DNA from 3 places in the Lysinibacillus sp. NPDC097231 genome. Region 2 is predicted to be linked to each of the others. Evidence: predicted binding sites of a transcription regulator. Region 2 holds the regulator's gene; each other region holds the start of a gene.

Region 1 (11,409 bases), on a different contig from region 2:
AAAAAGATTCAAGTTTTATATAGAAAGATAAAACTGCAGCAGAAAGAAGTTAAAGATGTTAACAAAATTGCAATAGCCATTGTAAATATTTGCGTTGTATTAGATATTTTAGTACTTATCTTATACTGAATGCATTTATTGAAGAATTCCAGAATATTTTATCGGAAAATTCATAAAATTCGTCGTCGTAATAACTTAGCATGACTTAAATAAATCAAGAATTAGAAAAGAGTTATTAATTATTTAAGACAATAAAAACGCCTCTTTCATTCAAAAAGAGGCGCGAAAAAATTAAGTTTGTTGAAATATTAATCGTAAAATGCCATTAGATAACCATTGCTTTTATGTGTTAACTTTGTCATATAAAATTCAGCAAGATTATTATCTCCATCGACATAACTTGTAATATTTCTGTATACTATCTCAACAACTCCAGTACCAGAAACCAGTTGTTGTGATCCTACACTTTGGGAAGTGTATGTATCTTCTTCTTTCAATTGATAAAACACTGGGCCAAAATCAGTTTGATCTATTACTACTTTGAAATCTCCACCGTCCGAATGCCAAATGCTTGATTGAGAATAAACAGTTTCATATCCAAGAAGGTCCCAAACCCCATTACCTAATAAAGAAATATCTTGATTTAAACTTAATGTGTTTAATAGAGAGTTACTACTCGGGCCGATTTTTCTAATAATAACATCATCAGTAACTAAAATATCTTGTTTGTCCATATCGAAATAAACAATATTTTCTGTGGATTCTTCTGATAGTTGACCTGTAGAAGTGCTTTGTTCTGCTGCTGATACATCATTATTAAATAATAAAAAACTACTTGCTAATAAAAGACCAGACAATAAATTTTTTTTCATTTTCATCCCCCCTATTTTATTGTTATATATTAACATATATCTATATTTTTGTAAATTTTTATAAAGTCTTGATGAAAATAATGTTATGATATATTCACTGTAGGGGAATTCAGTAAAAAGGGAGAGTGGTCAAATGAATAAAATAGTTTTACCAATACTAATAGTTATTATTTTGACCGGATGCAATGTATTTCCAACCGGTATTCATAAACAACCAGAAGGCCAAGTTATTTTTGATGGGGAGCATTATACTATGATTCCAAGTAATTATGAATGGAAAGATGACGGTTTTGAAGTAAGACTAAAAGGTTCTCCTGATATTAGTGAAATAGCAGATAACTTCGAAACATTAGAAGTCGAAAAAGGAGATATATTAAAATTTAAAATTGAAAAGAATCCAATCTCTATTAACGTAACTAAAATGAATGAAGATGGCACAATTGAAAATGTTGAAATTAAAGATGAAAAAATAACCATGCCATCTAAAGAGGGGTATTATATTTACGAACTTAATGCTATATGGAATAAAGGAAAAGAAACGTTTGTTTTTGATGTTAATGTAAAATAACACACGTGTTGATGATCTAGTTTCTCCCAATAAAAAAAAGAGATTCTCATGTACAATTGTTAGTTACCACACAAACAACTACGAAATGGGAAATCCCTCTTGAACCAGAATAACACGATTTTTACGCTCATTTAAAACTTTCTTTCAGAAAAGAATGGCAATCAATCCTAAACTAATTCGATTTGTATAGGACAAATAAAGTGGGTAACATCAGAGCAAAAATTCAGAGATAGTAAAAAAAGTAATTTGGATAAAGTTGGAAACAACAAAAAAAGACAATGGCACATATACTCCGTTTTTTATTTAATTAATTTATTATTATACGAGTATGTTCATGTTAGCATTAGATGAATACCGTTAATGGCAGTAAATCTTCGAAAATACACTGTCATTAACAGAGAAATAGGATAGAGAAAATGGAATAACTCAATGCATCGAAGAAAAAAGAGAACTCGAATGACATCGAATTCTCTTTTTTCTTGGAAATCAGCTAGTTATGTCCCATCCTCTATTTTATTTTTTAATTACTGTGCCTGCTTCTCCTAATAATGCCTCTAATGCTTTGTCTAATGAAGTAATAATGGATGTACGTCCTGCTTTAGATTCAGCAAATGTAATACCTGCCTCTACTTTTGGTAACATACTTCCTTGTGCAAAGTACCCTTGTTTTATATATTTTTTCAGGTCTTCAATAGATACATAATTCAAGGCTTCTTCATTCGGCTGATTATAGTGAATATACACGTGGTCGACGCCAGTTAATATGAGCAAAGTATCCGCATCAATTAGTTCAGCTAATTTTTCTGAACTAAAGTCCTTATCTATTACAGCTTCTACACCAATAAATTTGTGATTCTCCTTATAAACAGGGATACCGCCTCCTCCCGCACAAATAACGATTTGGTCTGAATCCGCCAGCTTCCCTATAATGCCATGCTCGATAATATCAATAGGCATAGGAGATGGCACAACTCGTCTCCAACCTCTTCCAGCATCTTCTACATACGTAGAACCAGTTTGTTGCATTTTTGCTATTGCTTCTTCTTCGGTATAAAATGGCCCAATAGGCTTTGTAGGATTTGTAAATGCTGGGTCATTTGGATCTACTTCAGTTCTAGTAACAATTGAAACTACGCCTTTTTCTATGCCTTGCTCTCTTAATAAATCGTCGATTTCTTTTTCCATCCAGTAACCAATCATTCCTTGGCTCATAGCACCACAAGTATCAAGTGCCATCGGTGGTATGCCCTTAGTTCCAGCAATGGTTTGCTGCAATAAAATGTTCCCAACTTGAGGGCCATTGCCATGAGTTATGACAACTTGATAACCTAGCTTAATAATTTCTACTATTAATGTGACGGTTTTTCTAATCGCTTGCTGCTGAGCTTCAGCAGTACCATCACCCGCTTGGATTGCATTACCACCTAATGCGATTACAACTTTATCTCTTTTCGTCATATTTTTCACACCAATCTTAAATTATCGTTAGAATTTAACACTTCCGCTTACTAGCCCCACTAATGCAAATACAGCTAGTACTACAAATATCAACATTAATGTAATCTCTACCTTTGTATCTTTACGTGATAGGCCATATTCTTTTTGAGTACGCTTATAAAGGATGATTCCTGGTGCATAAAGTAACATCGTTAATAATAGATAGTCTATTCCACCAGCATAAACTAGCCATATCGTATAAATACTAGCAATGATTCCAATAACTAATTGCTTAGTATTATTTTTAGATGTTAGCTTTACCTGATAAAATGCTGATAACATATAAGGAATTAATATCGCTGAAGATGCTAAACTGAACATAAAGTTGTAAGCGGTTTCTGTGAATAATAATGTGATAAGGAAAACTTGAATTAATCCATTCGTTAACCAAAGTGAATTTACTGGTGCATGATTTTTATTTTCTTTCGCTAACCATTTAGGGAATACCTTATCTTTCGCAGCAATAAACGGTAGTTCGGATGCAAATAATGTCCAACTTAACCAAGCCCCTAATACAGAAATAATTAATCCTATATTAATAAACACCGCACCCCATTTTCCGACTACTGCTTCAAAAACATATGCCATTGTCGGATTTGGTAAACCTGCTAGCTCGTCTCGTGTCATTACACCCATCGAAGCTAACGTTATTAACGCATAAATTAATAACACACTAACTAATCCAATAATCGTAGCTTTTCCTACATCAGATTTGCTTTTTGCTCTAGCAGACATAATCACTGCGCCTTCTATACCGATAAACACCCATAATGTCACAAGCATAGTACTTTTTACTTGATCTGATATAGCACTCCAAGAGAAGCTTTCACTTCCCCAAAATTCAAATGTGAATTTGTCCCAATTGAAAGCAAAAATAGTAATTAATATAAATAGGAAAATTGGTATTATTTTGCAAATAGTTGTAATTGTGTTTATAAATGTTGCAGAGCTTATCCCTCGAAGTACAAGGAAGTGCACTGACCATAATAAAACCGACGCCCCTAAAATAGCGGCAATATTTTGCCCACCTTCAAATGCCGGAATAAAGTAACCGATTGATGACATTACTAACGTTGCATAAGCGACGTTCCCTAGCCAAGCAGATACCCAATAGCCCCAAGCACTACTAAAACCTAAAAACGGCCCAAAACCTTCTTTTGCATAACTAAAAATACCACTTTCTAATTCTGGCTTTTGAATTGATAGATTTTGAAATACAAATCCTAAAGCTAAAATACCAATACCTGTAATAATCCAACCTATAATTACTGCACCCGCATTTGCACCTAATGCCATATCACCTGCTAAGTTAAATGCGCCGCCACCTATCATAGATCCTATGACCAATGCTATTAACGGAATAATCCCTAACTTTTTATCCTGCATTTTTATCACCTTTCTTTAATTAGAAAGTAGAGGGAGCAGTACTCGCTCCCCTCCCTGCAAATTACAAACTCACAGTCGGTGATTTGTTGCTGCCATGACCGCTTTAATTGTGTGCAATCGATTTTCTGCTTGATCGAAAACAAAAGAGTTTACACTTTGGAAAACTTCATCTGTTACTTCCATTTCTTTTAACCCATATTCCCTGTATACATTTAATCCCACTTCTGTTTCTAAGTCATGGAAGCTTGGAAGACAATGTAAAAACATCACATTCTCATTGCCCGTTTTCTGGAGCATTTCACTATTAACTTGATAGGGGAGTAATTGATCGATTCGTTCTTTGTATTTATCCTCTTCTCCCATCGATACCCACACATCTGTATAAATTACATCTACACCATTTACAGCTTCATCGATATTGTCAGTTATTAAGATTTCCCCTTTTGAATCTTCAGAAAGTTTTTCTGCATATGCGACCACTTCATTACTAGGGAATAATTCTTTTGGTGAACAGATTCGTATGTTAACACCTAATTTTGCTGCCCCTATGAGTAAACTATTGGCTACGTTATTTCTACCGTCTCCAACATAAACTAATTTCACGCCTTTTAAATGTCCCTTTTGTTCTTTTATTGTTAAGAAATCGGCTAATATTTGAGTTGGATGGAACTCGTTTGTTAATCCATTCCAGACCGGGACCCCAGAATATTTTGCTAAAGACTCCACAGTGGCTTGACTAAAACCTCTAAATTCAATTCCGTCAAACATCCGTCCGAGCACAATTGCCGTATCACGAGTGGATTCTTTTTTCCCAAATTGAACATCATGTTTCCCTAAATATTCAGGGTGTGCGCCTAGATCTACACAAGCTACTGTGAAAGCACATCGAGTTCTAGTTGAAGGTTTTTCAAAAAGTAGTGCAATATTTTGCCCATCTAAATAGCGATGTGGAATCCCTTTCTTCTTCATTTCTTTTAATTCAGCTGCCAAATTGATCAAATAGTTAATTTCATCTTCTGTGTAATCCTTTAATGTAAGTAAACTTCTACCGACTAATCCGTTATTTAAGATTGATTTTGTTGTCATCATGCAACTTCCTTTCACTGTTTATTTTTATTTAGTCTAAATCTTTTCTGATTAAAGGCATGCTCATACAACGTGGGCCGCCTCGCCCTCTCGATAACTCTGAACTTAATACCTCAATGACCTCAATCCCGTTGTCTCTTAATAACTGGTTCGAAATATAGTTACGGTCATACGTAATAACTTTCCCCGGAGCTATTGCTAACGTGTTTGATCCATCATTCCATTGCTCACGAGGTCCAGCAATTTCATCACCACCACCACATGGAATTAATAGGATTTCTTTACGCTCTAACACTTCTTTTAATGTTTCTAATAGATTGGTTTTGTGCGTAATATTTAACGTCTCGTTATCAGACCCTTTTTCAAGAATATAAATATTCATTTTTCCATCAGAATCTTGTATAGCAGGATGAATTGTAAATTTGTCATAATCAATCATTGTAAATACTGTATCTAAATGCATAAATGCTCTAATTTTCGGAATCTCTACAGCAATAACTCTTTTAATATCACTTCGAGAATTAAATACATTTAATGCAAAACGTTCAATGGCTTTCGCTGCAGTACGTGCACTGATTCCGATAGCAATGGTATCTTTAGAAAGTACTAGCTCGTCGCCACCTTCCATCGGAAAATCAAAATCTCTGTTAAACCAAATTGGAATGTCCTTTTCAGCAAAGCGCGGATGATATTTAACAATATATTCCATAAACAGTGATTCTCGCTGTCTAGCTACTTCTCTCATTCTATTGATTGTTAAACCATTACCGATTGTAGCTGCAGGGTCTCTCGTAAAGTATAAGTTAGGCATAGGATCCATATAAAATGGATAATGATTATCAAGCATTTCATATAAATGTTTCTTTTTTAGTTTTTCGATTTCATTTTTACGAACGCCCGCCATAATTTTTTTGACCATTTCTTCTGTTTCAAATGATAATAAGTATTCAGCAATGACATTGTGAGAGTCGTCCACCGAGATTTTCGATTCGTTTAACATATCTATAACAAATTGTTTTTTTAACTCGTCTGTATGTAACGCTTCAGCTACTAACGTCGTTAAGTACAAAACTTCTACATCATTATCTCTTAACGTTTGTGCAAAAAAATCGTGTTCCTTTTGAATGATTGGTAAAAATGGAATATCATCAAAAAGTAATCTTTGTAAATACTCTGGTGTTAAGTTTTCAACTTCTTTTCCAGGTCGATGTAGTAAGACCGTCTGCAGTTTTCCAATTTCTGATGTGACATTTAGTACATTCTTCATAATGAATAACCTCCAGTAAAATTTTCTTGTAGCTACTTACTACACTTATAGCGTACCATTATTATGGAAACGCTTTCGTTAAGGAACAGATAGCTAACATGTAAAATTTACCTACATACCTATGTTAAAAAATTCACTTATGCTTAGTTAGAAAGTTCCACTAGGGTAGTGTGGAATTTTCCTCACTTTTCACCATTATCAAAAAAACCCATTGAAAGAATACACTTTCAATGGGTTTCTAAAGGCTATATTCATATTAAGATTTTAGGTTAGCTTCTTATGAAAATACTCTGGATTATGTATGATTATTCGTTTAGCTTTTTCCGAGAGTAAATTTTCTCTTTTTAAGTCGCCATAACACGCAGAGACCGACTCTCTTGAGACACCAAGCATTAGTGATAACTCCTTAATAGTCATAGGTAAGTCTACTTTAATATCATGACCATCATCCTCCCCAAAATATTCCATTAAGTATGCAATTCCTAACTCTACTTTATCTTTTACATAGTTTGATAAAGAAATTTGTAATCTTTTTTCATGTTGACCTAAGATTTCTGAAAGCTGATTAATAATAAAATACAATTGATCGTTATTTTTTTTTACAAATGATTCAAAGATTTTAGTAGGTATATAATGAACAACGATATCCGTTATTGCACACGCGGAAAAATCATAAAAATCATGATGAAACATTCCTCTATAAGGAAATAATTCATTAGGCTTTATATAATCCGTGTAAGTCGTTTCTGCTTCTATATTCGTCTTTTCTAATTTTACGAAACCATCTATTAATAAGTAAATTCTTTCTCGAGGATCACCTTCTGTAAATAAGATTTGGTTCTTTTTATATGTACGCTGGAATAAATTCTTCTCAAATTTCTCTAATTCTTTCCCTTCTAGAAAAGAAAAAACTTCGAATTTTCGTAGAATATCATAATAATTTGCTTCCATTAACATACTCATCATTCCTTACTGATTATTATTTTCTTAACAATAATTAAGATAGTAACTAACTCTTATTTACGTTTATGCAAGTATTACAATTGTATTTTTTCTTTATAAAACTTTTTGTAAAAGAAGGTTCACTCTTTTAAAGATTTCCTTGTCTAATTCACTAAATTGAAAATAACAATTATTTTAAATTATACCAAAAAAGAATCTTACGCTCTGTGACACAAAAAGCACTTTCTTAAATAACAATAATGTGGGGCTTAAATTGATGATGATTAGCGGGTTTATCGGTAACACGCAGATGAACATAATGTTTCCAAAGGAATTTCAGATCAAACATCGGAACTGATTATAACAAAAGCTTTTATAAGTAACGGGGAAATTTTGAGGACAATTACTGCTAGACTTCGAAACGAAGATATAGACATTGATTTTGGAATTGATTACAGTGCGTCTATATTAAGGAAAAAGCGTTGTGAAAAATAAGCTTTCTATGTAATAGATTAAAAGAGATTGTAAAGGTTATCACTCAAACTATGGTAATAGGTTAAATAAATTCCATATATGATAAAATAAGAATATACATTCTATTATGGATTATATTGTAAATTTTATAAGGGGGCAAATGACAGACATGAAACATAAGATTGCTTTACTAGCAGATGTCCATGGGAATACAAGTGCTTTAAAAGCAGTTATCGAAGATTCGATCAAAGAAGATGTCACTGAATATTGGTTTTTAGGGGATTTAATCATGCCTGGGCCTGGGACAAATGATTTATTTGAACTATTAGATAGGATTAAGGTTTCTACTTATGTTAAAGGAAATTGGGAAGACTGCTTCCTTGACGTACTAAATAAAGAGATTGACTTTGAAAATGCTTCTGATATCTATATTTCTAGGTTAGTTCAGTATCAGTGTGAAAATTTGGATAAAAGCTATATTAATCGTATTAAGAATTTACCATTACACCTAACAAGACAGGTTAATAATCTATCTATCAGTATTAGCCATAATTTACAAAATAAAAATTATGGAGGGGATTTATGGCCCACTAGTAATCAGGAAAATTTTGATCAGTTATTTGAGCATGATTACGATATTGCGATTTATGCTCATACCCATCACCAATTGTTACGCTATAGTAGTAATGATCAATTGATTATTAACCCAGGAACTATAGGGCAGCCCTTTTACAAATGGGGCAAGTTACATTCTGACCTACGTGCGCAGTATGCAATTCTTGAAATTGATGAGATGGGGATTACTGAGGTGAGATTTAAAAAAATTTCCTATGATGTAGAAAAGGAATTAAACAACGCTATTAATAATAAACTTCCTTATATTGACTTATATCGAGAAATGCTTGAGGCAGGAAAAACTCATACTCATGATATTGAGTTATTACAAAAGCTCAATGATAAATTTAACTATAAAGATGAGATAATTAATTTTTTCGAAAAAAATTATTGGAATTTAAAGGGATGAAATGAATCTTTTCGAACTAACGATAGATTAATTGAATAAGACATGTATAGGACCTTCCATAATCGGGCACGATTACTGGGCAAGAAGTAAAAGGGTGAAACATATTATATATGACTAATATGTTTCACCTTTTATCATTTAGGCCTTGATAAATTTAAAACGGTTCAACTTTTTATAAACCCTACGATTTTATTTCAAATCCTACATTTGTAACTAATCTCTTACGAATTACGTGACAATATTAATTATATTTTTTTGCTGTATCGTCCATCACTTTCTTTGTGAATGGCACAAATACGATCCGTAATTTTTTTGTTTTCAACTTCGTACACGCTAGGTTTCTTGTGGAAAGACTGGTAATACGTACTTTTGGGTACATTTAAAACGCCACACATTAATTGAATAGGATAATGTTCGCTTTCAATATGGTCAATGAGTTCTTGTTCGGTTACTTTTTCGCGAATATGGTCATAGCCTTTTTTAGGATTTCGATTTCCTGCTTTAAAAGAAGATTTTATTTTTGGATCGAAGAAACTTCCGCTGCGGTTAATTCTTCTGTACCTTCGATTGGAGAATGTAATTTAATCCATTTATAAATGGTTACTTCAGAAACACCATATTTGCTAGACAATTGACTGACCGTGTACCGGAGTGTAAAGCTCCACTACGGTTTGTTTAAATTCTTTATTGTATCGTTTTTGACTCATAAAAAAGATACGTCCTCTCTTGGTTATAATAATACTTACTTAACCAGGTTGTGTCCATGACTCTATTCTACATTCATTATATAGGTGAATAGAAAGATAAATTAAAGTTTAGTTTAGTAGTTGTAAAAGTAGGTTATTTATAGTATTCTCTTATAATTTTTCAAAAAGGAGAGTTTATGAAAAAGATTATTGTTTTTGTATTAACGATATTTATATTATTCTCAGGATACGCAACACAAAGTTATGCGTTGTCAGATTCGAAATCTGCGGCAATACAAGCGTTGCTAGATGATGCCTGTCGTATATCAGGTGTGCCGGGAATGTCGATCTCAATACTTGCTGATGATGAAGTGTTCTACTTTTCTTCAGGGTATGCAGACCGTGAAAAGGGGTTGTCTGCAAGTGAAAATACACTCTATGAGTTAGCCTCGGTCAGTAAAGCTTTTACCGGTATGGGTATTATGCTGTTAGAAGAGCAAGGGCTGCTCTCAATGACTGACCCTGTCCAAAAATATTTACCTTGGTTTACGTTAAAGTATCAAGGGAAACCTGTTGATATGCAAAGCCTTACACTAAATAACTTTCTTCACCATACCAGTGGTCTAACAAATATTAGGCATACTCAAAATATTCCACAAGGCAATACACCGGATATGTTGCAAAAGACTGTGGAAATGCTCGTAGATGCTGAATTGGCGTTCCCTCCCGGTGAACAGTATAACTATGGTACCGTTAATTATGACGTATTGGGTTTGGTTATTGAGATTGTGTCGCGACAAAGCTATGAAGACTTTATGAGGGAACAGGTATTTCAGCCGTTAGGTCTTCACCAGACGTATGTTTATAAAGAAGATGCTCAAGCCACTGGACAGTTGGCACAGGGCTACCGTTCTTCCTTTTTTATGACAACTCCATTTAAAGCTCCGGATTATGCTGGGAATAAACCCGCAGGCTACATCATTTCTAATACAAAAGATATGGCGCGTTGGATGGGCATACAGATGGGTATCGTGCAGGACATACCCGAAATATTTCACACGGTTATCGAAAAATCACATAGAGGTGATATGTCTGTTTCGGCTGTCAACGATATGTATTATGCGGCAGGCTGGTCGGTAAACGCCGACCAAACGATTATAGAACACACTGGGGGTAATCCAAATTTCAGAACCGAAGTAGCCATACTGCTAAATGAACGAACAGCCGTCTGCTTGCTGAGCAACGGCGCAAATACCAATATAAACCTGGTACTAAAAGTTAAAGATATATTAGACGGCAATCTAACTCAGTCATATGAAATAAGCGGCACACAGCTTTTGGATATCATTTTGTCGTCTATCACAATTATTCTTTGCCTATTGGCCGTTCTGCTATTTCTCTTAGGATTACGTAGAAGGAAAACGAATGAGCGGCAGCCAATGACAAAAAAGAGAATAATCGTAACAGTTATTTTCCTGATCGCTACGATTGCCCTGGGTATACTGTGCTGTGCTTTCGATTGGTCAACGATACTTATTTGGCAAACATATAGTGTTCTTACAGCTTTGATTTCGTCAGCATTATTAACAGCAAGCATTACATGGTTT
Region 2 (11,409 bases):
GAGTAAAATAAGGGTAAAAATTGAAAAGTAATTGGTCTGTATACGGAGGTGTTTGCATGAGAAATAATTATTTCTTAAAACGTCTTTACATACCTTTGCTCATTGGTACCACGATGATGTTGGTGGGTTGTGGAGACCCTATTATAGACATTGAGGAATCCAATACGTATCACTGGCAAAAAAATATGAATGAAGAAGAATTCGAAAAATTAAAAGAGGGTATGACATATATGGAGGTAGTAAAAACTGCAGGAGGAGCAGGTAAAATGATTAAAAATAATCAATATCGCTGGAAGGATGAGATACTTATGACAAAAGCTTATATAGTACGATTTAAAGATGATAAATTAATTGATAAAGAGGTTATTGAAGTAAAGGGTTATTTAACACGAAAGTAGGCACGCCTTCTACAAAAGAAGGCGTGTTTTGATCTTCATTAAACTTCTTTCAGCAAATGCCTTTTGTATCGAAAGCGAAGCGGTAAATGTTTTATGCGCGAAAGCATAACGACAGCGCAGATACAGAAGTCTCCCACCTCTATAGGTGGTGAGATGAATGCGGTTTTAAGTCACTTTTCAGCGGGTTTCCAAACATCCGCTGAAATAGGGGAGCTCAGTCTAAGAACGCCACGTCCTGTGGCAATTTACTGTGCGAAAGCGAAGCGACAGCAACACGGTTTTATCTGTGCGAAAGCGAAGCGACAGCAATAACACACGACTGTGATCAACATCATGCTGTTGACGCTTCGCTTTCGCGCAAAAAACATCTGTTGGCCAAAAGCCTCCCGACGGATGTCATGCTTTTGTAGCGAGAAAACTTTTGAAAATCGTTGGATGCTTTGAACATTTACGATTGTTTCGGTAAACTAGAGGTAATGGAGCTAGGAAAGGAAAAAGAAATGATGTATGAAAAAATAATGAACTCACTTGACGATACTGAGCATTTTGCCTTAAAGCTTGCAAGCTTACTAGAAGCCCAGGATACGATTACATTAGAGGGTGATTTGGGTGCTGGAAAGACGACATTTACGAAGGCTTTAGCAAAGGGGCTTGGTGTACAAAGAACGGTTAATAGCCCAACATTTACGATTGTAAAGCAATATGAGGGACGTTTACCATTTAATCATTTAGATGTCTATCGTTTAGCAGAAAGCGATGAAGATCTTGGATGGGACGAACTATTTTATGGAGATGCTGTGTCAGTCGTAGAGTGGGCACATCTAATTGAACAGGATTTACCAAAGGAGCGTCTAGGAATAGAGATTTACCGAATCGGAGAAAATCAACGACGATTTGTGTTAACACCTCGTGGAAAGCGATATGAGTCATTATGTGAGGAGCTAATGAGATGATTTGGTTAGGGATTGAAACAGCGAATGCACCACTTTCTGTTGCTGTTGTAAGGGATGGAAAAGTGATTGCAGAGATTGTACAAAATATAAAATTAACACATTCGGTAGGAGCGATGCCAGCGGTTGAAGAATTGCTAAAAAAAGCTGGAATAAAGTCGGGTGAGTTGGATGCGATTGCTGTATCAGAAGGACCTGGTTCTTATACAGGTGTACGAATAGGTGTGACAATTGCAAAAACGTTAGCATGGACATTGAAAAAGCCTTTAGTTGGAATATCGAGTTTAAAGATATTGGCCGCAAATGCTGCTCTTTACAATGGATTTATTTGTCCTATTATTGATGCACGAAGAGAAAATGTCTATACGGCTGTTTATAAGGGTTCTAATCTTGAAGTAGTTATAGATGATTATCACGATCATATTGATGGCTTGTTAGAACGTTTAAAGGCTTTAGAGGCACCAGTTCTATTTGTTGGAGCAGATATAGATGTTTTTTGGCATAAAATCGTTGAGGTAATGGGTGAGCATGCTCAGCGTACGCCGTTTAGCAATGATTTACCACGAGCAAGTGAACTGATTCGACTAGCTACTAAAGTAGAGCTACCGAGTGTGGATGCAGTTCATCATTTTATTCCGCAATATAAACGCATTGCAGAGGCGGAGGCAAACTGGCTGAAGGAACAAAAGGAGAAGGCTCATGAGCAGTAATATAACGTATCGTAAAATGGAATCTGATGATGTACCAGCAGTATATGAAATTGAGCTTGCTACATTTCCTACACCATGGACACTAGATTCCTTTTACTATGAAGTGCATGAAAACCAGTATGCACATTACGTATTAGCTATGGATGAAAATGAAGGTATTATAGGTTTTTGTGGAATGTGGATGGTTATAGACGCAGCGCAAATTACGAATGTAGCCGTTATAGAGACAGCTCGTGGCCGTGGAATCGGTGAAGGATTGATGCGAGAGGCAATGCGTATTGCTAGAGACCATAGTATGGAAGTCATGAGTTTAGAGGTGCGAGTGACGAATACAGTTGCTCAAAACCTTTACCGGAAGCTTGATTTCCAAGATGGTGGCATACGGAAAGGATATTATACTGATAACGGGGAGGATGCCCTTGTCATGTGGGTGAATTTATGATGGAAAATCGAATTATATTAGCAATAGAATCAAGCTGTGATGAAACAGCAGCAGCGATTATTCGGAACGGCTCTGAAATTGTTTCGAATGTCGTTGCTTCTCAAATAGAAAGTCATAAACGATTTGGCGGGGTTGTACCTGAAATTGCATCTCGTCACCATGTTGAACAAATTACAGTAGTTATTGAAGAAGCTTTAGCTCAGGCAAATATGAAACCTACTGATTTAGATGCGGTTGCAGTTACTGAAGGACCAGGCCTTGTAGGTGCATTGTTAATTGGAATTAATGCCGCGAAGGCCTTTGCCTTTGCAAATAATTTACCGATTATCGGTGTACATCATATAGCTGGGCATATATATGCTAATGCACTAGTGCAGCCAATGGAATTCCCATTATTAGCACTAGTTGTATCAGGTGGCCATACTGAGCTAGTTTATATGAAAGAACATGGCTCTTTTGAGGTCATCGGTGAGACGAGAGATGATGCAGCCGGTGAGGCTTATGATAAGGTTGCGCGAGTCCTAGATTTACCGTATCCAGGAGGACCGCGTATTGATAAACTAGCACACGAGGGGGATGAGGCTGTATCCTTTCCACGAGTGTGGTTAGAAGAAGATTCTTATGATTTTAGCTTTAGTGGCCTGAAATCAGCAGTTATCAATTATAAGCATAACATGGATCAACGCGGTGAAGACATTTCTCCTACTGCCGTTGCAAAAGGATTTCAGGATAGCGTAGTTGAAGTGCTAACAGCAAAAACATTAAGGGCTGCGCGTGAATATAAAGTTAAACAAGTTATTGCGGCTGGAGGTGTTGCGGCTAATAAGGGATTGCGCACATCACTTGAGATGGTATTTGCTGAGGAAGGCATACCATTTTTCGTACCACCATTAAAACTATGTACAGATAACGCCGCGATGATAGGAGCGGCGGCAACACCAATGTTTGAAGCGAATATCCGCAGTAATTTATCGATGAATGGTCGCCCTGGGATGGAGCTAAAATCCTGGGTATAAAACGGAAGGGGTATCTTAGATTTGATTCTATGATACCTCTTTTGATTTTTGAAAAAATTGTAGAAAAAGATTGGAAATAGAACTGTTTAATTAACTAATTTTTCAGAAAATTATCCACAGGTTAGGTTGAAAAATATACTGCGAACATTCGTACTTATGCACAAAATGTTGATAACTTGTGTATAACTTGTGATTATTCTATATCTAGTGGTGTGTTTTTCACAAAATGATGTGAAAAAAATAATTTGATATTGTGGACAATGTGGAAAAGTCTGTTGATATGTTGGTATTACTAGATTTATTATGTGTATAAAGTTGTGGGCATTTTTTGTCGAAAAATAGCACTTGACCAATATATATGAAAAATGGAGGCGAGTAAAGGAAAAAGCCATGTGACAGGCACATGACTTTACGTAATTTTACACAATAATATTTTCGAGTTCCTCGTTTAGCTCAAGCCATTCCATCTCAAATAGCTCATGCTGTTCCTTAACAGTGGATAATTTACCTTGGAGCTTTGTAATTTTTTCGTGATCTGTAAAAATTTCAGGATCACAAAGAGCTTCTTCTAAATCAGCTATTTCAATAGTTACTTTTTGCATTTTTTCCTCTAGCTCTTCAATGGAACGTCTAATTTGGCGCTCTCGTTTTTTAGCCTCTTTATCAATCATAGAGGTTGAAGTTTTCTCAGGTATCTTTATTTGTGATTGAGGTTGAGTGGTAGCTTTCATCTGTGCTATTTCCAATAGCTCTTGTTTCTTTTCAAGATAATAATCATAGTCTCCTAGGTACTCAAAGGAACCATCACCAGACAGTTCGATTACTTTAGTAGCAATTCGGTTAATGAAATATCGATCATGTGATACAAATAGGAGTGTACCAGGATAATCGATTAATGCATTTTCGAGTATCTCTTTACTGTCTAAATCTAAGTGGTTTGTAGGTTCATCGAGAATTAAGAAATTTGCCTTTTGCATCATCAATTTGGCCAGTGCCAGTCGTGCCTTCTCTCCACCAGATAAAGATGTCACGGTTTTATCTACATCGTCTCCTGAGAATAAGAAACGACCTAGCACTGTGCGAATATCTTTCTCATTCATTAATGGCCATTCATCCCATAGCTCTTTTAGTACACTTTTATTACTCGATAGCTTTGCCTGTTCCTGATCATAATAACCAATTTGAACATTTGTGCCATAGCGGATCTCTCCTGAGAGTGGCTGTAAATCTTTTACGATGGTTTTTAATAAAGTTGATTTACCAACTCCATTTGGACCAACAAGTGCAATACGGTCCTCACGGAAAGTCCTTAAAGTGATGCCGTTTGATATTTTCTTATCCCCATAACCTACAGCTAAGTTATCAATAGATAATACATCATTACCACTTTGACGCTCTATCGTAAAACCAAAGCTTGCTGACTTTTCATCGCCATCAGGGGACTCCATCCATTCTGTTCGTTCGAGCATTTTACGACGACTTTGTGCCATTTTAGTAGTAGAAGCACGGGCAATATTTTTTTGGATAAATTCCTCGAGTTTGGCTTTTTCATCTTGCTGGCGCTCAAATAACTTTACGTCACGCTCATAACTTTTCGCCTTTTCGTCTAAATAGGCACTATAATTGCCAGTATATTTTGTAACGCGATGACGGGAGACTTCATAGACGACAGAAACAACCTGATCTAGGAAGTAGCGGTCATGAGAAACAATTAAAATAGCACCTTCATAGCCTTTTAAGTAAGATTCCAGCCAAGAGAGTGTTTCAATATCTAAATGGTTTGTAGGCTCATCGAGTATTAATAGATCGGGTTTACTTAAAAGAAGCTTAGCAAGAGCTAAACGAGTTCTTTGTCCCCCTGACAATGAGCTAATTGGTTTATCATAATCTCCAGGATAAAATTGCATACCATGAAGTACAGAACGTGTATCAGATTCATATTGATAGCCACCAGCATCTTTAAAATTATGCTGTAAATGATCGTATTCAGACATTATCTTTGCATACAAAGTAGGGTTTTCATAAACAGCAGGATCGGCCATTTGTTGTTCTAGTGACCGAAGTGTTTGTTCTTGTGCAATAAGTGGTTCAAAAATTGTCATCATTTCGTTCCAAATTGATAACGTCGAGTTTAAACCAGCATGCTGCTCTAAATATCCGATTTGTATACCTTTAGGAATGATAATATCGCCAGAGTCATATGACATTTGACCAGCAATTATTTTAAGTAAAGTGGATTTACCCGCACCATTACGTCCTACTAAAGCTACGCGGTCACGGTGTTGGACCTCTAATTTAACGCCACTTAAAATTTCATCTACAAGGAAGGATTTATATAGTTGATTGACTTGTAAAACAATCATTCTTGACACCTCAATTCTTCCTTAGTGTAATGGATGAGAGATTTGCTTGCAATGTCGATGCTTTACTTATTCCAAGCTGTCATGTAAGATTGAAACGATTTCCCTTTAATTAATAGCGTAACAGCACCATTGACTAAGGAGAAATCCTTCAGTAAATACAATAAACTTTAAGCATGTATCATAAATAGTTTATACATTATTAAGGAGGAAAAAGTTTGAAACAAGAATTAAAAATTCCACAAGCTACTACCAAAAGACTTCCTCTTTACTATCGATTTATCCAAAACTTTGCGCAAGAAGGCATGGAACGCATTTCGTCGAAGGAACTAAGTGAAGCGATGAAAATTGATTCTGCAACAATTCGTCGTGACTTTTCTTATTTTGGCGCACTTGGGAAAAAGGGTTATGGTTACGATGTGCAGCATTTATTAAAATTTTTTAGTCAAACGCTCGATCAACATGAAACGACAAAAGTAGCGTTAATTGGCGTAGGGAATTTAGGTAGTGCTTTACTAAAATACAATTTTCAAAAAAATCATAATACCCACATCGTTGTAGCGTTCGATCCTAAGGCTCCAAAGGAAGGAAAAATGATTAGTAATATTCCCGTTTTCCACCCGGAATTATTGGAGGAAAAATATGCCGAATACGGAGCGGAGCTTGCGATTTTAACGGTTTCCCCACACTCTGCACAGAAGATGGCAGACCGATTAGCAGCAATGAACGCAAAAGGTATTTTAAACTTTACACCAGAGCGTATTACCGTACCAGATAAAATGCAGCTTTTAACAATAGATTTGTCGGTAGAATTGCAGGCACTCATTTATTTAATTCGCAATCAAGAAGAGTGAAATTTGTACATAATTAAACGTATAGTTCACAGTCTCTGTACAGTAGAAGTATTAAATAAATCGAGAAATAATCCTACTAGAGTGACGAAAAAAGTTCACATATAATTAAATAGCAAAATGACGAAAGATGCGTTAAAATGATGGATATAAAGAGGAGGTGGCTGAAATGGGTCCAATAGGTCCAATGAGCCTCATTATTATCGGAGTTGTCGCTTTACTAATTTTTGGCCCTAAGAAGTTACCAGAGCTTGGTAAGGCATTCGGTTCAACACTACGTGAATTCAAAAATGCTACTAAAGGATTAGCAGACGATGACGATGATGACAAGAAAAAGAAAGAACTAGATAAGTAAGTTAGGATGTTGAGGAATGAATCCAAAAGATCTAACTGTTATTGAGCATATAGAAGAATTAAGAAAACGGCTTTTCATTGTTGCCGTTTTCTTTGTTCTTGCTATGGTTGCTGGCTTTTTTGTTGCAAAGCCAATTGTTAAATATCTTCAAATTACTGGGGAATCTTACAATATAGTACTCCATTCATTTGATGTAGTAACACCACTTTCAATTTATATCCAAGTTATTTTTTTAATATCATTAATTCTTTCTTCGCCGATATTGATGTACCAATTGTGGGCATTTATAAGTCCTGGACTAAGGGACATAGAACGAAAAGCAACCTTAAAGTATATTCCGTATGCGTTTTTATTGTTTTTAGCAGGGTTGTCCTTTTCATTCTTTTACTTATTTCCTTATGTCATAAAATTTATGATGGGTTTATCGAATGAATTAGAAGTACAGCCGACAATTGGCATAAAGGAGTATTTTTCATTTTTATTTAGACTTACAATACCATTTGGTTTCCTTTTCCAATTACCGATTGTAGTCCTATTCTTTTCACGTATCGGAATGTTATCTCCAGAAATACTAGTTCGTTTTCGAAAGTATTCTTATTTTGGTTTGTTTGTGTGTGCTGCCATTATTGCACCACCTGAATTAGCTTCACACTTAATGGTTTCAGTACCATTGTTTATGCTATATGAAGTTAGTATTATGATTTCTCGTATCGGTTACAAGAAATACTTAAAATCAGAGGAACTACGTTTGAAGGAAGAACAGGAAGCTGAACAAAAGCGTCAGGTTGAAGAGGCACTAGAACAGCAGCGACTTCAAATCGAAGAATTAAATCAACAATAATGGTAGAAGCTCGATGCATCTTAATAGCATCGAGCTTTTTTGGTGTAATTGGATAAGTGGGAAAGTACAAAAATATGGTATAGATCATTAATGCAATAAAAAATCAGTGGGATGAAAAACTCCCACTGATTTTTATTGCATTTTTTCTAGTTCTTCAAGAAACTTTTGCAATGGTTCTGCATACACTTGTACAAGGGTCACAAAACCATTAAGCATGACGTGTGCAATGATTGACGTCCATATGCGTTTTGTTTTGTGATATAAGAAGGCAAAAATCAATCCACAAATTGTATAAAGCAAGATATGTGAGAAGTCGAAGTGAATAACTGCAAAGAAAATTGCACTTACTATAGCGGCAACCCAGAAATTAGTTGTTTGGACAAGCGATCCAAATATAACACGGCGGAAGACGAATTCCTCTAAAATTGGTCCAAATACGACGATTGCTAATATCGCGATTGGAGCGCCTTTTGCAATGGCTACAATATCAGCAGTGTTTTGTGACCCGCCTTTGATACCAAATACGGCCATTTCGATAGCGGCACCAATCATTTGACCAAAGAATACTAAGAAGAAACCAAGAATTCCCCATACTATTGTGAGTGGGATAGTTTCTTTTTTTCCTTGATAGATATTCCAAAACGCTTTATCACGAGAGGTTAGAACTAAACTTAGAATTAATGCAATGGCAAAGCTAAGTGCGATATACCAGCCTTGCGTAAGTGGAGCAGCTTGTTCATGAGGTAACCCGGTTGTACTCATAACAAGTTGATGAAACGGTTTTAACAGCCATCTGCCTGATAACTGCATGAGAATATAGATAAGCAAAACATAAAGAGCTGTTTTTTTATGTTTATTTACTTTTTGAGAATTACTCACAGTCAAAATCCTTTCCATTTATAAGCTACCTTTCTATTGTAGTGGAATATGGAAAGAAAACAAAATTTTTCGAAGTTCCGGCTTGCAAAAAAAAGTGTGATTGATTATCATAATATTGTATTAGCACTCAACTGTATAGAGTGCTAATAAAATTTCAACACATACATTTAATTAATAGGAGGTTGTTTCACTTGTTAAGACCACTAGGAGATCGTATTGTAATTGAACTAATCGAGGTAGAAGAAAAGTCTGCATTCGGTATTGTCCTACCAGACTCTGCAAAAGAAAAGCCACAAGAAGGTAAAGTTGTAGCAGTTGGGACAGGTCGTGTATTAGAGAACGGACAACGTGTAGAGCTTGACGTTAAAGTTGACGACCGCATTATTTTCTCTAAATACTCTGGTACAGAAGTTAAATATGAGGGTAATGAATACTTAATTTTACGCGAAAGCGATATTCTTGCAATTATTGAATAAACCAACGCTTTATTTTGCTTTAATAAAGTTAATGCCTTCAGTGTTTGTCACAGATGGGATAGTGATAAGACTGTATGGCGAAATGTTAAAATATATTGATGAAGCTTAACGAATATTCCATTTCAGGAGGGTAAATTCACATGGCAAAAGATATTAAATTCTCAGAAGAAGCTCGTTCATTAATGCTACAAGGTGTAGATAAATTAGCAAATGCAGTAAAAGTTACTTTAGGGCCTAAAGGTCGTAATGTAGTTTTAGAAAAAAAATTCGGTTCACCACTTATTACAAATGACGGTGTAACAATTGCTAAAGAAATTGAGTTAGAAAACCCGTACGAAAACATGGGTGCAAAATTAGTGGCAGAGGTTGCTTCTAAAACAAACGAAATCGCTGGTGATGGTACAACAACAGCAACAGTACTAGCTCAAGCAATTATTCGTGAAGGCTTGAAAAACGTAACAGCTGGTGCAAACCCTGTAGGTATCCGTAAAGGGATCGACAAAGCAGTTGCAGCAGCACTTACAGAATTACACGCTATTTCTCGCCCAGTAAGCAATAAAGAGGAAATTGCACAAGTTGCTGCAATCTCAGCTGCGGATGAAGAAGTAGGTCAATTAATTGCAGAAGCAATGGAACGTGTAGGTAACGATGGTGTTATTACTATCGAAGAATCTAAAGGCTTCACAACTGAGCTTGATGTAGTAGAGGGTATGCAATTCGACCGTGGTTATGCATCACACTACATGGTTACAGATACAGATAAAATGGAAGCGGTACTAGACAACCCATTCATTTTAATTACGGATAAAAAAATTACAAACATCCAAGAAGTATTGCCATTATTAGAGCAGGTAGTACAACAAGGTCGCCCACTTTTAATCATTGCTGAAGATGTTGAAGGTGAAGCTCTTGCAACTCTTGTAGTGAATAAACTTCGTGGTACATTCAATGCTGTAGCGGTTAAAGCACCAGGATTTGGCGACCGTCGTAAAGCAATGCTGGAAGATATCGCAATTTTAACAGGTGGTCAAGTAATTACAGAAGAATTAGGCTTAGACCTTAAATCAGCAGATATTACATCACTTGGTCGTGCTGCGAAAGTTGTTGTCACAAAAGACAATACAACAATCGTAGAAGGCGTTGGCGGTGCAGATGCAATCGAAGGCCGCATTGGTCAAATCCGTGCTCAGCTTGCTGAAACAACTTCAGAATTCGATAAAGAAAAATTACAAGAACGCCTTGCAAAATTAGCAGGTGGTGTAGCAGTAATCAAAGTTGGTGCTGCAACAGAAACAGAACTAAAAGAACGCAAACTTCGCATTGAAGATGCACTTAATTCAACTCGTGCAGCTGTTGAAGAAGGTATCGTATCAGGTGGTGGTACAGCACTTCTTAACGTCTATGCAGCAGTTGAAAAAGTGGCAGATGCAGAAGAAGGCGATATAACAACTGGTGTGAAAATCGTTCTACGTGCTTTAGAAGAGCCAGTTCGTCAAATCGCAAACAATGCAGGTCTTGAAGGCTCAATTATCGTGGATCGCCTAAAACGCGAAGAAATCGGTGTAGGCTTCAACGCAGCAACAGGCGAATGGGTGAACATGATGGAAGCGGGCGTAGTAGACCCAGCGAAAGTAACTCGCTCAGCACTACAAAACGCAGCATCAGTTGCAGCTCTATTCTTAACAACAGAAGCTGTTGTAGCAGACATTCCAGAAGCAGCTCCAGCAATGCCAGACATGTCTGGTATGGGCGGCATGCCAGGAATGATGTAAGGGTTTTTCCCTTCCATTTTGAGAAATAGTCACTGCTGTTATTCGCCCAATTTGTGAAGCAGTCATGTAAATAATTAATTTCAATAACAATAACCACTTCTCGGTAATCAAGAGGAGTGGTTTTTTGTTGCTTAAATTTGCATATCAAGATTTTTTAGATGACAGGAAATTTAAAAATACGAGCGAGGTGAACATTCAAAACTACAAAATGCTTTTAGGCAAATTCATTGATTATTGCGTGGACGAAAGAAGAAACTCTTTTGTTACAAGACCATTTCTGATGAAAGCAATTGTACTAAAAGTTATCAAAAATAATTTCGTACAAACTGTAGTAATAGGATTGTTTGTATTTGCCATGT
Region 3 (11,409 bases), on a different contig from region 2:
ATTTCGTTAGCTCATATTCTTGCTCCTCTAAAATTTGCTGAGCATCTTCTTGTTTTCGAATATTTCTAGCAACTTCTCGATTCAGGTTTCTCAAACGTTCAAATTTCTCAAGCTGCTCTACCGGAAGTACATTTTCTTCAAGTAATGTCGAAATTAACGACTCCACTTGATGGTATTCCTTTAACTGCATACATACAGTAATATACAGTTCCATAATTTCGACATACAATGTTGTACCCATAGCCAGTAGTTGTTCACAAATATTTCTAGCTTTGTCGTACGCCTTTGTTTCATATAAAGCGTATGCATATGCACTTAATGCTAATTCATCTCCTGCTTCATATAAAAATGCTTTTTCAAAGCTTGCTATAGCCTCTTCATATTGGTAATTTTCCGCATACATATGTCCTTCACGTATCAATGTCTGAACAGCACCTGGAAAAACAACAATATTGTCATGTTTTATAACATGCCGTTTTCGCTTTGTCATTTTTCTCACCTCTTTACCACTAATTCTCTTATTGGATTATCTACAAAAAAATTGGTTCCTAACCATAAATCGGGTTTCTACTGGATATGTTAACCAAAATCAACAATTAGACTTCTGCTGAAAGAAGTTAAAACCTACTTTTTTAATAAAAAACTATTGCTTTCATATTCATATTTTGTAATAAATTGTATTATAATTAATAATATCTATCATTTATTACTAAATTGCAGGCACCTATCCTCGTCTGCAATCAAGAAAACAAGTTCTTCACAAGGAGTGGAATACATGCAATTAATGGATACAGTTAGTGAATTTGATAGTCACATCTCTCCAACTTTTGAGTCACTATCAATTAAAGTTGTTTCATTTTCTACTGCGGATGGTCCACATCAGGAGGATTATCCGATAGAATTCGAATTACTTACACGTACAAAAATTGATTTTTATACTCAAGAAGCCATCACGCATATTATTAGTATCCAAGGTAACATTCCTGGATCCATATCAATAGGACACCAATATGAGTCACTTTTTATTATTCCCCAAAGTGTGCATATTGAATGCGACTATAAGCTTCTAAGTATCGACAAAAAAGATATGGAACGAATCTTACAGCATCCCCAACCTAATCTCCATTACAGCGAGTGGTTAATTGATGCCATTAAAAATGCAAATCTTCTTGTAGAATTAGAAACAAATCAACATACAGTTACTGAATGGCCACTTGGGATTAAATCGGCTGTTATCTTCTAGATCAATTATGCCTCGGCATAATTGTAGCTGCCGCTTCGCTTTATTTCCTGAAAGAAGTTATAACGAGACATACTTATATAGGTATGTCTTTTTAGCTTGTCCTATTTGTTGCGTATCTATCATATCAACTTTCTATAGAATCTGGAATTCCTATTGTAAATATGCTCCTATATCACTAGAAAACATCTCAAATCAACAATTTTATTGCGAAAAGGCGCTATAATGAAAATACTTAGCTCCAAATAAGCATTTTACTATACCTGTGCATTGTAAAAAATATAACAGCAAAGGAAGTATACTTATGAGTACATGGTGGAATCTTGCTCATTTAGGAGAACTCACTTTTTTTCGGGGGAATTACGTATGAATATTAAAGAAGCATTACAATCATTTTCAACTATGACGCTTCCAGCACGTCAAGAATTTATGTTAAAAGAGGGCGATTGGCTGTTGCAAGAAATGTTAAACCACATTGGCTCAACAGACGCACAGTTACGTGACCAACTAATTTATCGTACATTTATGGATTTACTTAGTGACAATTTACTGAGCACACAACAGCTTCAATTTTTATTTGATACAGCAACAGACGAAAATTTTTTATATCTCCATATAGGTGAAGATATTTCAGATAACGTCTTTACACGATCATTCTCTGCTTTATTGGTGGCAAATATACTCGCCAAGGATGCTGAACTACTAATATTAGATGACGATTGTCTACAAACTTTCTTTCAAAAGATTGGCCGTTATTTATTATTGGAAAAAGATACAAGAGGTCATGTTCAAGATAAAGGGTGGGCACACAGTATTGCACATGGCGCTGATTTAGCAGCAATAACAATTAAACATCCTAAATTTGATCTACAACATGCACCTTTAATCTTGCATGCATTAAAGCTAGTTACTTGGAAGAATACAGTCTATGTGAATGATGAGGAAGAACGCCTAGTTAATATTATTGAAGCATTGTTGGTACGTAACTACTCTGAGGAAGCATTAATAGAATTTACTGAGCAAGTTTTCGATAAATTTGAAATGCATTTAATAACGCAAGGCTACAATGAAAGCTTTTTTAGCGGCCGTACCTGTACCCTAAATTTAATGAAAACATTGTATTTTGCCTTAAAAATGAATAACCGAGCACCAAAACTTCAAAATGCTATCTATGGACAAGTAGCAAAATGGCTAAAGCTCGGGGCTTAAATTCACGTAAAACTCAGCATCTTCCTACTTGGCGACATCTATCTTCTCTTCTATAACAAAAATAGCAAGCTAGGGACATCCTTAGCTTGCTATTTTTACTTTTCAAGCAAAATATAGTTATCCTAAAATTTGGTTATTTATGAAAGTATGTAATTATATTAACATAATTAATACCAACTTCCATTTTACCCCTTTACATAAAATCCATACATTGAAAATTTATCCTGAAGTATCCTAAAAACTATACTCCAAGTACTCTTTTTTTCAAAAAAACGCAACTAAAATGTGTTCAACCCCTTAATTTAACGGCGATTTTATTACAAAATAGCGTCTAAAATGTGAAATGGATTTTTCACAAAAAAATTTATTTACTTAGGTAAAAGTGATAAACTCAGTATTTCCAACGTTTCAACAGTGTTTATTTTACAAAGCACAAAAATACCAATATTGAAATAACTTTTTTTGTTCAAAAAATGTTCATATTCGACCCCTGTTTGCTATCAAATTCATAACAAAATAATTTTTTTTCTTTAAAGCGGGGCGTATAATCCAATTTGCAAACATCGACATTTGGGTCTATCGATAAAGGCACATTGTCAAAAAGTCGATTGCACAGATCAATGGCTTTGCAAACGCTTGCACTAGACCAATTAAATACTAGATTGAATGTTTCATATTGAACCATATTGCATTGTAAGTATTTTAGATTATTTGATTGGTACACCAAATAAAAGAGGTGACATTAATACTCACTATTTGTAAATGTGAATTAAAACAAAACACATAAAATTTATGAATAGCCGCCCTATAGAAAGGAGTCAAACATGAAGAAGAAGTTAAGCTTAATGTTTGTTGCATTTGGTGCGCTTGCAATTCTTGCTGGCTGTGAACCGCTAACAATCTTTGATCCAAAAGGACCAAACGCCAAAACATTATCAGACACAATTATTTTATCCATTATTACAATGGCCTTTATATTACTAGTCGTGTATGTGCTTTTAGCATTTATGCTAACAAAATACCGTGCATCAAAAGCACCTGCCGATTATGAGCCACCTCACGAAGAGGGTAGTCATCTACTTGAAATTATATGGACAGTTATCCCTATTATCATCGTAGCATTCTTAGCAATTGTTACAGTAAGAACAACAAGTACGGTAGAGTCACAACCAGAGGGTTATGACAATAAAGAGCCACTTGTTATTTATGCATCATCCTCTAACTGGAAATGGCATTTTAGTTATCCAGAGCAAGGAATTGAAACTGTGAACTATGTAAATATTCCAGTTGACCGTCCTATTGAATTCAAACTATATTCATTCGGACCAATCACAAGTTTTTGGATTCCTCAATTAGCTGGTCAAAAATATGCGATGAGTGACATGGTAACAACTATTCACCTTGCAGCAGACGAGGTTGGCTCATTTATGGGTCGAAACTCTAACTTTAGTGGTCGTGGATTTGCCGAAATGGAATTTGAAGCTCAATCTATGTCACAAGAAGACTTCGACAAATGGGCTTCTGATGTAAAAGCAAAAGAAAAACCATTAACAGAAGAAAAATTTGATGAACTATTAAAAGCTGAACACGTTGGTCGTTCAAGCTATTCATCTACACACTTAGATTTTAGTCCTGCTCCAATGGAACATGGCGATATGAACATGTCTGAAGATGAAATGGATCACTCTAACATGAACCATGAAGATCATTCGACTGATTCACAAGAAAATTCTAAAGAAACACATTCACATTAATTTTTAAAACTGAAAGGAGCGCATCCAATGAGTATGGAAGAAGTTTTCCATCCTATGCAAGAACCGATGATTTTAGCGGCAGCTATTAGTATCGTCGTTGGAGCAGTTGTTATCGTAGCTGGCCTTACTTATTTCAAAAAATGGGGCTATTTCTATAAAAACTGGCTTTCAACCGTTGACCATAAAAAAATCGGTATTATGTATATCGCTGTAGCACTTTTAATGTTATTCCGCGGCGGTATCGATGCACTATTAATGCGTGCACAAACGGCAATTCCTGAAAACGGACTTCTTGATGCACAACATTATAATGAGATTTTTACAACACACGGTTTATTAATGATTTTATTTATGGCAATGCCATTCGTTATAGGTTTAATGAACATTGTTATTCCACTGCAAATCGGTGCACGTGACGTTGCCTTCCCACGTCTGAATGCTGTCAGCTTTTGGCTATTTGCAGCAGGTTGTGGCTTACTAAACCTATCATTTATCATTGGTGGTTCACCAGACGCTGGTTGGACAGCATACTTCCCACTGTCAGGGACAGAATTTAGTCCATCTGTTGGGAACAACTACTATTCTTTAGCTTTACAATTATCAGGGATTGGTACGTTAATGACTGGTGTTAACTTCATCGCGACAATCATTAAAATGCGTGCACCTGGTATGACATTAATGAAAATGCCAATGTTTACTTGGTCAATTTTAATTACAAACATTATTATCGTATTTGCATTCCCAGTGTTAACTGTAGCACTTGCATTAATGATGCTTGACCGTCAATTCGGTACACAATTCTTTGCCATGCAAAATGGTGGTATGGATATGCTTTGGGCCAACCTTTTCTGGGTTTGGGGACATCCTGAGGTTTATATCGTTATCCTACCTGCTTTTGGTATTTTCTCTGAAATCATTGCGACATTTTCACGTAAAAACTTATTCGGCTATAAGTCAATGGTTATGAGTATGGTTGTTATTTCGTTACTATCATTCTTAGTATGGGCCCACCACTTCTATACAATGGGTCACGGTGTAATGGTAAACAGCGTATTCTCTATTACAACAATGGCTATCGCTGTTCCGACAGGGGTTAAAATCTTTAACTGGTTGCTCACAATGAGACACGGTAAAATTCAATTTACAACTCCTATGCTTTATGCTCTTGGCTTTATTCCAATCTTCACAATTGGTGGGGTTACAGGGGTAATGCTTGCAATGGCAAGTGCTGACTATCAATATCACAATACAATGTTCTTAGTTGCCCACTTCCACTATGTATTAATTCCAGGTACAGTATTCGGTGTACTTGCAGGTTACCACTACTGGTGGCCAAAAATGTTCGGTTTCCGTTTGAATGAAAAACTAGGAAAAGCAGCTTTCTGGTTCATCGCGATTTGTTTCAACGTAACTTTCTTCCCTCTATTCATTTTAGGTTTAGATGGTTACGCTCGTCGTATGTACACTTACTCTGCTTCAACTGGCTACGGTCCATTGAACATGTTATCGTTCATCGGTGGAGTTGGTCTTGCTATCGGCTTTGCGTTGATCGTATATAACATTTACTACAGCTGGAAGCATATGCCACGTAATGAAAAAGCAGATGTTTGGGATGGCCGTACACTTGAATGGGCTACTCATTCTCCAGTACCAGAATACAACTTTGCTGTAGTTCCAACTGTAAATCGTTTAGATGAATATTGGTTCGCGAAAAAAGAAGGTCGCGATATTACAGCAGGTAAAATCGAAAAAATTCACATGCCGAACAACACAGGCACTCCATTCTGGATGAGTGGATTCTTCTTCCTTGCAGCATTCTTCGCTGTATTTAATCTATGGATTCCAGCCATCATCAGTATGTTTGGTGTATTTGGCTTTATGATTCATCGTTCATTTGAAAAAGATCATGGTCGTTACATTTCAGTTGAGGAAGTTATGGCAACTGAGAAAAGTTTGAGAGGTGATAAATAATATGAAAATCGACTCTTCACTTCCATTAGAATATAGTACAGAGGAAAATCGTCTAAAAATCTTCGGTTTCTGGATTTTCCTTGGCGCCGAAATCGTATTATTCGCCACACTATTTACAGTGTATTTTACACTTCATACTCGTACAGGTAGTGGTCCTTCTGGCGCTGAAATTTTTGAATTAACACCAGTTTTATGGGAGACATTTTTACTTTTAACAAGTAGTTTCACAATTGGTCTTGGTGTTCATGCAATGCGCATTGGCAATAAAAAAGCTATGATGGCATTTTTCATCATCACACTTCTATTAGGTCTTGGCTTCTTAGGCATTGAGATTGATGAGTTTGTCACATATGTTCATGAAGGTGCAACAATTCAAACAAGCGCATTCTTATCAGCATTAATGACTTTACTTGGTACGCACGGAGCCCACGTAACATTCGGTTTCTTCTGGGGCGTTGCAATTTTAATCCAAGTTGCAAAACGTGGCTTAAACCCACAAACGGCTAACAAAGCGTTTATCTTCTCACTGTACTGGCACTTCCTAGACGTTGTTTGGATTTTCATCTTCAGCTTCGTCTACTTGAAAGGACTGATTAGCTGATGAAGGAATTATTCCCAAAACAACATGTGATGGGCTTCGGCTTCTCACTATTACTAACAATTGTAGCCTTAGCTGTTGTTAAATTTGATATGTCTCTTAACATGGCATTTGCTATTTTACTAGTGACTGCTCTTGCGCAAGCAACAGTACAATTAGTATTATTCATGCACATCGGTGAATCTGAAGACAAGAAAACGTTATATACAACGATTCTATATTCAGTATTCGTAGGTGTTGTCACAATCATTGGTACATTATTCGCAATGATCTGGGGCTATAACTGATAAATCAAGCCGAGAAAATGACACATTTTCTCGGCTTTTTTTTCGTGAATCAATTTCATAAATCATATTTTTCGATTCTATTAACTTTTTTACTTAACAGTATTCGTTTATAATAATATGTTATTTATAAAATTAATTGAGCCACATTAGATAGTTTTTACCTATCTATTTGAAACCGTAAGTAGCTACATTGCCTGCTTCTCCGTTAGCAATAATAAAGGATCGTCTAGTCCTCCCACTGTAATAACAGGAACATCTAAAGCTCCCTTTTAATCCTCTTAAAAAAATTAATAACTTCCAATAATCGGCCGACATTAACTATATATACAAAAGGAAGGAGGATATTATTTGACGTCAAATGTGAACTTTTGGATAAACATACCTAGCCTTAAAAACAATTTTTCGACATCCAAAGAAAACTCTGTGAATGGAAGTGACTTCGCCTCTTATTTACTGAATACTAGTACAACATTAAATAATTCGAATACTTCAAACAGTGTATCATCACTATTTCCTGAGCTTGCTTATAAACATTCAGATTTGTTTAGCACTCTGTACGGGCAGTCTACTATTTCGAAAACACCAACAATGTCCGATTATTTACAAAACACTTTCCAAGCTCAGCAATTAAAAACCTTGGCTACTGCAAAGGATAAGCTTCAAGCCGAAATGTCATCCTTTGCTACAACCATCAATGAAAAAAACTCACTCGCCGAACAACATAAGCTTTTAACAATGAAAAACAATATCGCCGCATTAAATATTTTCCTAAACAATGCGACAGCAAAGCAAAATTATTTGAACCTCCAAGCGAGTAGCACTTCTGCTGGCAATGGCTTACTGCCTTGGATGTCAGCATCATCTGCATTATCGCAATACTTGCTATTAAAAAATAGCTAGTACATAGGGTTAACTAGTCAACAACTGTTACGGGTTAAGCTCCCTTTCTTGTTACACACACTTTACATTTCATGATGTTCAATAATTTTTTTTAAAATAACGAAACTTTTCCACTATTACCACGTATATTAGTAGATAGTGCTTTTTTTACCAAGAATAGGAGATGAAAGTAATGAACAAATTTTTTAAAGTTTTAAGTGTTGGAGCATTAGCACTGACTCTAGCAGCTTGTAACAGTAGCGCTACCCCAACGAAGGATACAACTAAGACAAGTTCACTCACTTTAGAGCAAGTGTATGACAAGGCTATAAATCGCCAAGCAGACATTAAAAGCATGAGTGCAAATATGGATATGTCACAAGTAACTAAAGTACAATCAGGTGAAGAATCTATGGAGTTTGCCGTTGATTCCAAGATGGAGATGGATGTCATTATCGATCCACTTGCTATGCACTTATCAGGCACAATGACAATGCCAAATATGTCTGGACAAGATGCTAACAAAATGGAAATGCCAATAGATATGTATATGAAGCAAGATCAAGGCTTTTTCATGAAGGACATCACTACTGATAGTTGGTTAAAATTATCAAGTGAGGAGTTTGACGCTATTTTAGATCAAACAGCTTCATCTGCAGACGCTAAAGAACAATTACAACAGCTTAAAAAGTTTATTGAAGATTTTAAGTTCGAGCAAACTGATGATGCGTATGTCTTAACGTTGGAAGCAAAAGGTGGTCGTTTTAAAGAGCTAATTAATTCTGAAGTTACTAAATCAATGCAAGAGCTTGGGCTTCAAGAAAATCCTCTAGATAACTTAACAATTGATAAAGTAAACTATGTACTATACATTGATAAAGAAACTTTCGATACAAAAAAAATGGATATGAATATGGATTTAAAAATGAATGTTGAAGGCGATGAATTATCGATGAAAACAAATTCCGTAGTGACATATACTGAATTCAACCACCTAAAAACAATCGATATCCCACAAGAAATTATCGATAACGCTACTACTTATTGAATAGTAATTAAACACGGCTGTCTTCTAAGCCTTTACAAAGAAAAGGAATCTGCTTGCCTCCTCCTCTAGGAATGCACGCAGATTCTTTTTTACTTAGGATCATGTCTTCAGCTACCTTATCACCTTTACATACGCTTCTTTTTTACCTATATTCACCATTAGAATATGCCCTTCCCATCCACTGATTTTGTCGGGAGCCAAAGAACCCCCATATATTTCTAGAAAAATTCTACTCCCCTATCTAGCACCAACCTATTTGCTTTTATTATCATGGATACGGGTATCCTTATCAAGAGTACTAGTTAGTTACTTAAATATGTACTTATGAAGACAATACACTTACACTATAATTATTAAACGAATCTCATTTAAAGGAGTGTTAGGTGATTGAAAAAATTAGTATTTAACACTGTTCTATTACTATCTCTTTCTTTCCTTCTTGTTGGCTGCGGGAATAGAGATGTTCCCTATGACTATGAATATGATCGTTAAGAACATTCAAGAAAGTCTCAAAAACTTGTAATATTAAGTTTTAATCACTGGCTATCAATTATGCCTCGGCATCATTGCGTCTGGAATCCGCTTATACAAAAAATCTGCTAGACTTTTCCCAGTCCAGCAGATTTATATAGAGATTTCATTAATATTTCAAATTTCCCTTCCAAGTACTCTATAGTTTGAAAATGACTAATCCCAATAATTCTTCATTAATTCAGTTGCCCAATGAGGCTGTTTTATTTCACCTTTTGGTAAAAACTCTTTCATTATAGGTTTTATATCGATAATAGGTGTTCCATCGATCGCATCTAAGCCTTTAACGGTCAATGTTCTATCTTTTAACTTTACTAGTTCAACAACGGTTACCCCTAATTTATTAGGTCGATTTTTACCTCTCTGTGCAAAAATACCGACTTCTGGAAATTCTTTATTATTTCTTGGATGTCTCGCTTCATATTGAATGTTTTCATCTGAAACCTTGTCAAAATAGAAGATAATTTCTAAATAAGAAAAATCATCAATCCCTTTTAAGGACGATTCATGAATATCTTCTGTCAATTCAATATTAGAAATGACTTCACCCCAATGATCATCTTCAATAATCTTTCGACTGTTGCTTACTACAGCTATAGGTTTAATACTAAATTGCATAAAATACCTCTCCCAAAGATGATTATTTACTCAATGTACAGTTTCCGTTTAATTCCAGTATACTTTAGCAACTACCAAAGTCAATTTGTGAAAAAAAATCTCCTTAACATTCTTTAAATATTAATATCCTTTTCAGTTTCCAAGGAAAATAGATAACATAATCCTGGAACTACAATTAATAAACCTACGATTGCATACGTTTGTCTTGTACTAAAAAAAGACGACGAGGCAAAAACTATTCCTAAAGGCATTGCCACTCGCAGGAAAAGTAATCGAACAGCAGTTAGTTGTGCTAATCGTTCTTTAGGAGCCTGCGATTGGAAAATAGCCGCGCTCTGAGCATTAAATAAAGGAAAGAACATTCCTCCTAATAACTCACACATCCATGCAGTTGGAGTAGACTTCACAAAAAAGAGTAGGACAAATGAGAGACCTCCACCAATTAAGCCAAGATGCATGGTGATATATGTTTTAGGTAACTTTCTAAGAAAGAGTATTCCAATTACATAGCCAACTGGAAAGGCCCCAGAAAATAATGCATACTCCCATGATTCTCCGTCAAGGTCGCTACGAATAAATGGAATACTTAACACAGTTGTCGCTCCTACAGCAAACTGAACTGTTGAGGAGAGAAATGTAAGTCGTAAAAGATACTTATATTGAAAAAACGTACGATAGCCCTCTTTCATTTCACCCCACCAAAGCTTTCTGGTCCAAACTGGGACTGTTTGTATACTCGATAGAGACATTTGAGAGAGCGAAAGATAACTGATTCCAAACATAATACATGAAAATCCATACATAAATTGCATAGGGCTCACTAATAGCAACAAAGAAGTCAACCCAGGTGCGAGAAAACTCATAAGCCGAATAGTGCCATCTAATAGACCATTTGCGTCAGTTAAAGTTTTTTCTTCACAAACCTCAGGTAAAAGTGAGAATGATAGGCTAGCATAAATTGGTTGCATTAATCCTAAAATAAATTGTAAAGCTATTAACCCTATAATTGTCCCAATACTTTTATCTATCACAAAACCTATTAAGGGAAGAAGATAGGCACCCGAACGTATTAATTGTATATTCCGAATCATTTTTCCCTTCTCAACATAATTCAAAAATGGTGAAGAAATACTTTGTAGTATCAATGAAGGAATAAAATAAACAAGCCAAAGTAGCCCCATCCATTCTTTCGATCCCGTTATATCATACAGTAATAGACCATTCGTTAATCCCCCAGCTGCACTACCCAATTCTGAGACAATTTCACCTATCCA

What was found. The regulator Rex, encoded in region 2, represses fermentation and respiration genes when NADH is low (regulators of the CRP and FNR family bind a similar motif). The targets are predictions, from matches to a motif close to TTGTGAAATATTTCACAA.
Region 1: a site for Rex is predicted at 6,798-6,815, ahead of arcA (arginine deiminase). Genes of this name have one in related genera too.
Region 3: a site for Rex is predicted at 3,212-3,229, ahead of qoxA (cytochrome aa3 quinol oxidase subunit II). Genes of this name have one in related genera too.

The regions. Positions count from the first base shown of each region.
Region 1 covers NZ_JBIWDH010000024.1:11,859-23,267, reverse strand. The annotation lists gene ACIQXF_RS14770 (hypothetical protein) at 309-872, opposite strand; gene ACIQXF_RS14765 (lipoprotein) at 1,006-1,440, shown strand; gene arcC (carbamate kinase) at 1,954-2,898, opposite strand; gene arcD (arginine-ornithine antiporter) at 2,926-4,323, opposite strand; gene argF (ornithine carbamoyltransferase) at 4,393-5,412, opposite strand; gene arcA (arginine deiminase) at 5,441-6,676, opposite strand; gene ACIQXF_RS14740 (Crp/Fnr family transcriptional regulator) at 6,941-7,633, opposite strand; gene ACIQXF_RS14735 (metallophosphoesterase family protein) at 8,262-9,116, shown strand; gene ACIQXF_RS14730 (serine hydrolase domain-containing protein) at 10,000-11,409, shown strand, end outside.
Region 2 covers NZ_JBIWDH010000019.1:1,345-12,753, forward strand. The annotation lists gene ACIQXF_RS12660 (hypothetical protein) at 57-398, shown strand; gene ACIQXF_RS12665 (hypothetical protein) at 492-710, shown strand; gene tsaE (tRNA (adenosine(37)-N6)-threonylcarbamoyltransferase complex ATPase subunit type 1 TsaE) at 902-1,351, shown strand; gene tsaB (tRNA (adenosine(37)-N6)-threonylcarbamoyltransferase complex dimerization subunit type 1 TsaB) at 1,348-2,058, shown strand; gene rimI (ribosomal protein S18-alanine N-acetyltransferase) at 2,048-2,500, shown strand; gene tsaD (tRNA (adenosine(37)-N6)-threonylcarbamoyltransferase complex transferase subunit TsaD) at 2,500-3,516, shown strand; gene ACIQXF_RS12690 (ABC-F family ATP-binding cassette domain-containing protein) at 3,936-5,879, opposite strand; gene ACIQXF_RS12695 (redox-sensing transcriptional repressor Rex) at 6,095-6,730, shown strand; gene ACIQXF_RS12700 (twin-arginine translocase TatA/TatE family subunit) at 6,897-7,082, shown strand; gene tatC (twin-arginine translocase subunit TatC) at 7,099-7,923, shown strand; gene ACIQXF_RS12710 (CPBP family glutamic-type intramembrane protease) at 8,056-8,820, opposite strand; gene groES (co-chaperone GroES) at 8,994-9,278, shown strand; gene groL (chaperonin GroEL) at 9,419-11,050, shown strand; gene ACIQXF_RS12725 (hypothetical protein) at 11,178-11,409, shown strand, end outside.
Region 3 covers NZ_JBIWDH010000006.1:79,805-91,213, forward strand. The annotation lists gene ACIQXF_RS06060 (DUF3196 family protein) at 1-490, opposite strand, end outside; gene ACIQXF_RS06065 (hypothetical protein) at 776-1,243, shown strand; gene ACIQXF_RS06070 (DUF2785 domain-containing protein) at 1,607-2,449, shown strand; gene qoxA (cytochrome aa3 quinol oxidase subunit II) at 3,274-4,203, shown strand; gene qoxB (cytochrome aa3 quinol oxidase subunit I) at 4,231-6,174, shown strand; gene qoxC (cytochrome aa3 quinol oxidase subunit III) at 6,176-6,775, shown strand; gene qoxD (cytochrome aa3 quinol oxidase subunit IV) at 6,775-7,059, shown strand; gene ACIQXF_RS06095 (hypothetical protein) at 7,408-7,959, shown strand; gene ACIQXF_RS06100 (DUF6612 family protein) at 8,132-8,986, shown strand; gene tsaA (tRNA (N6-threonylcarbamoyladenosine(37)-N6)-methyltransferase TrmO) at 9,674-10,135, opposite strand; gene ACIQXF_RS06110 (MFS transporter) at 10,249-11,409, opposite strand, start outside.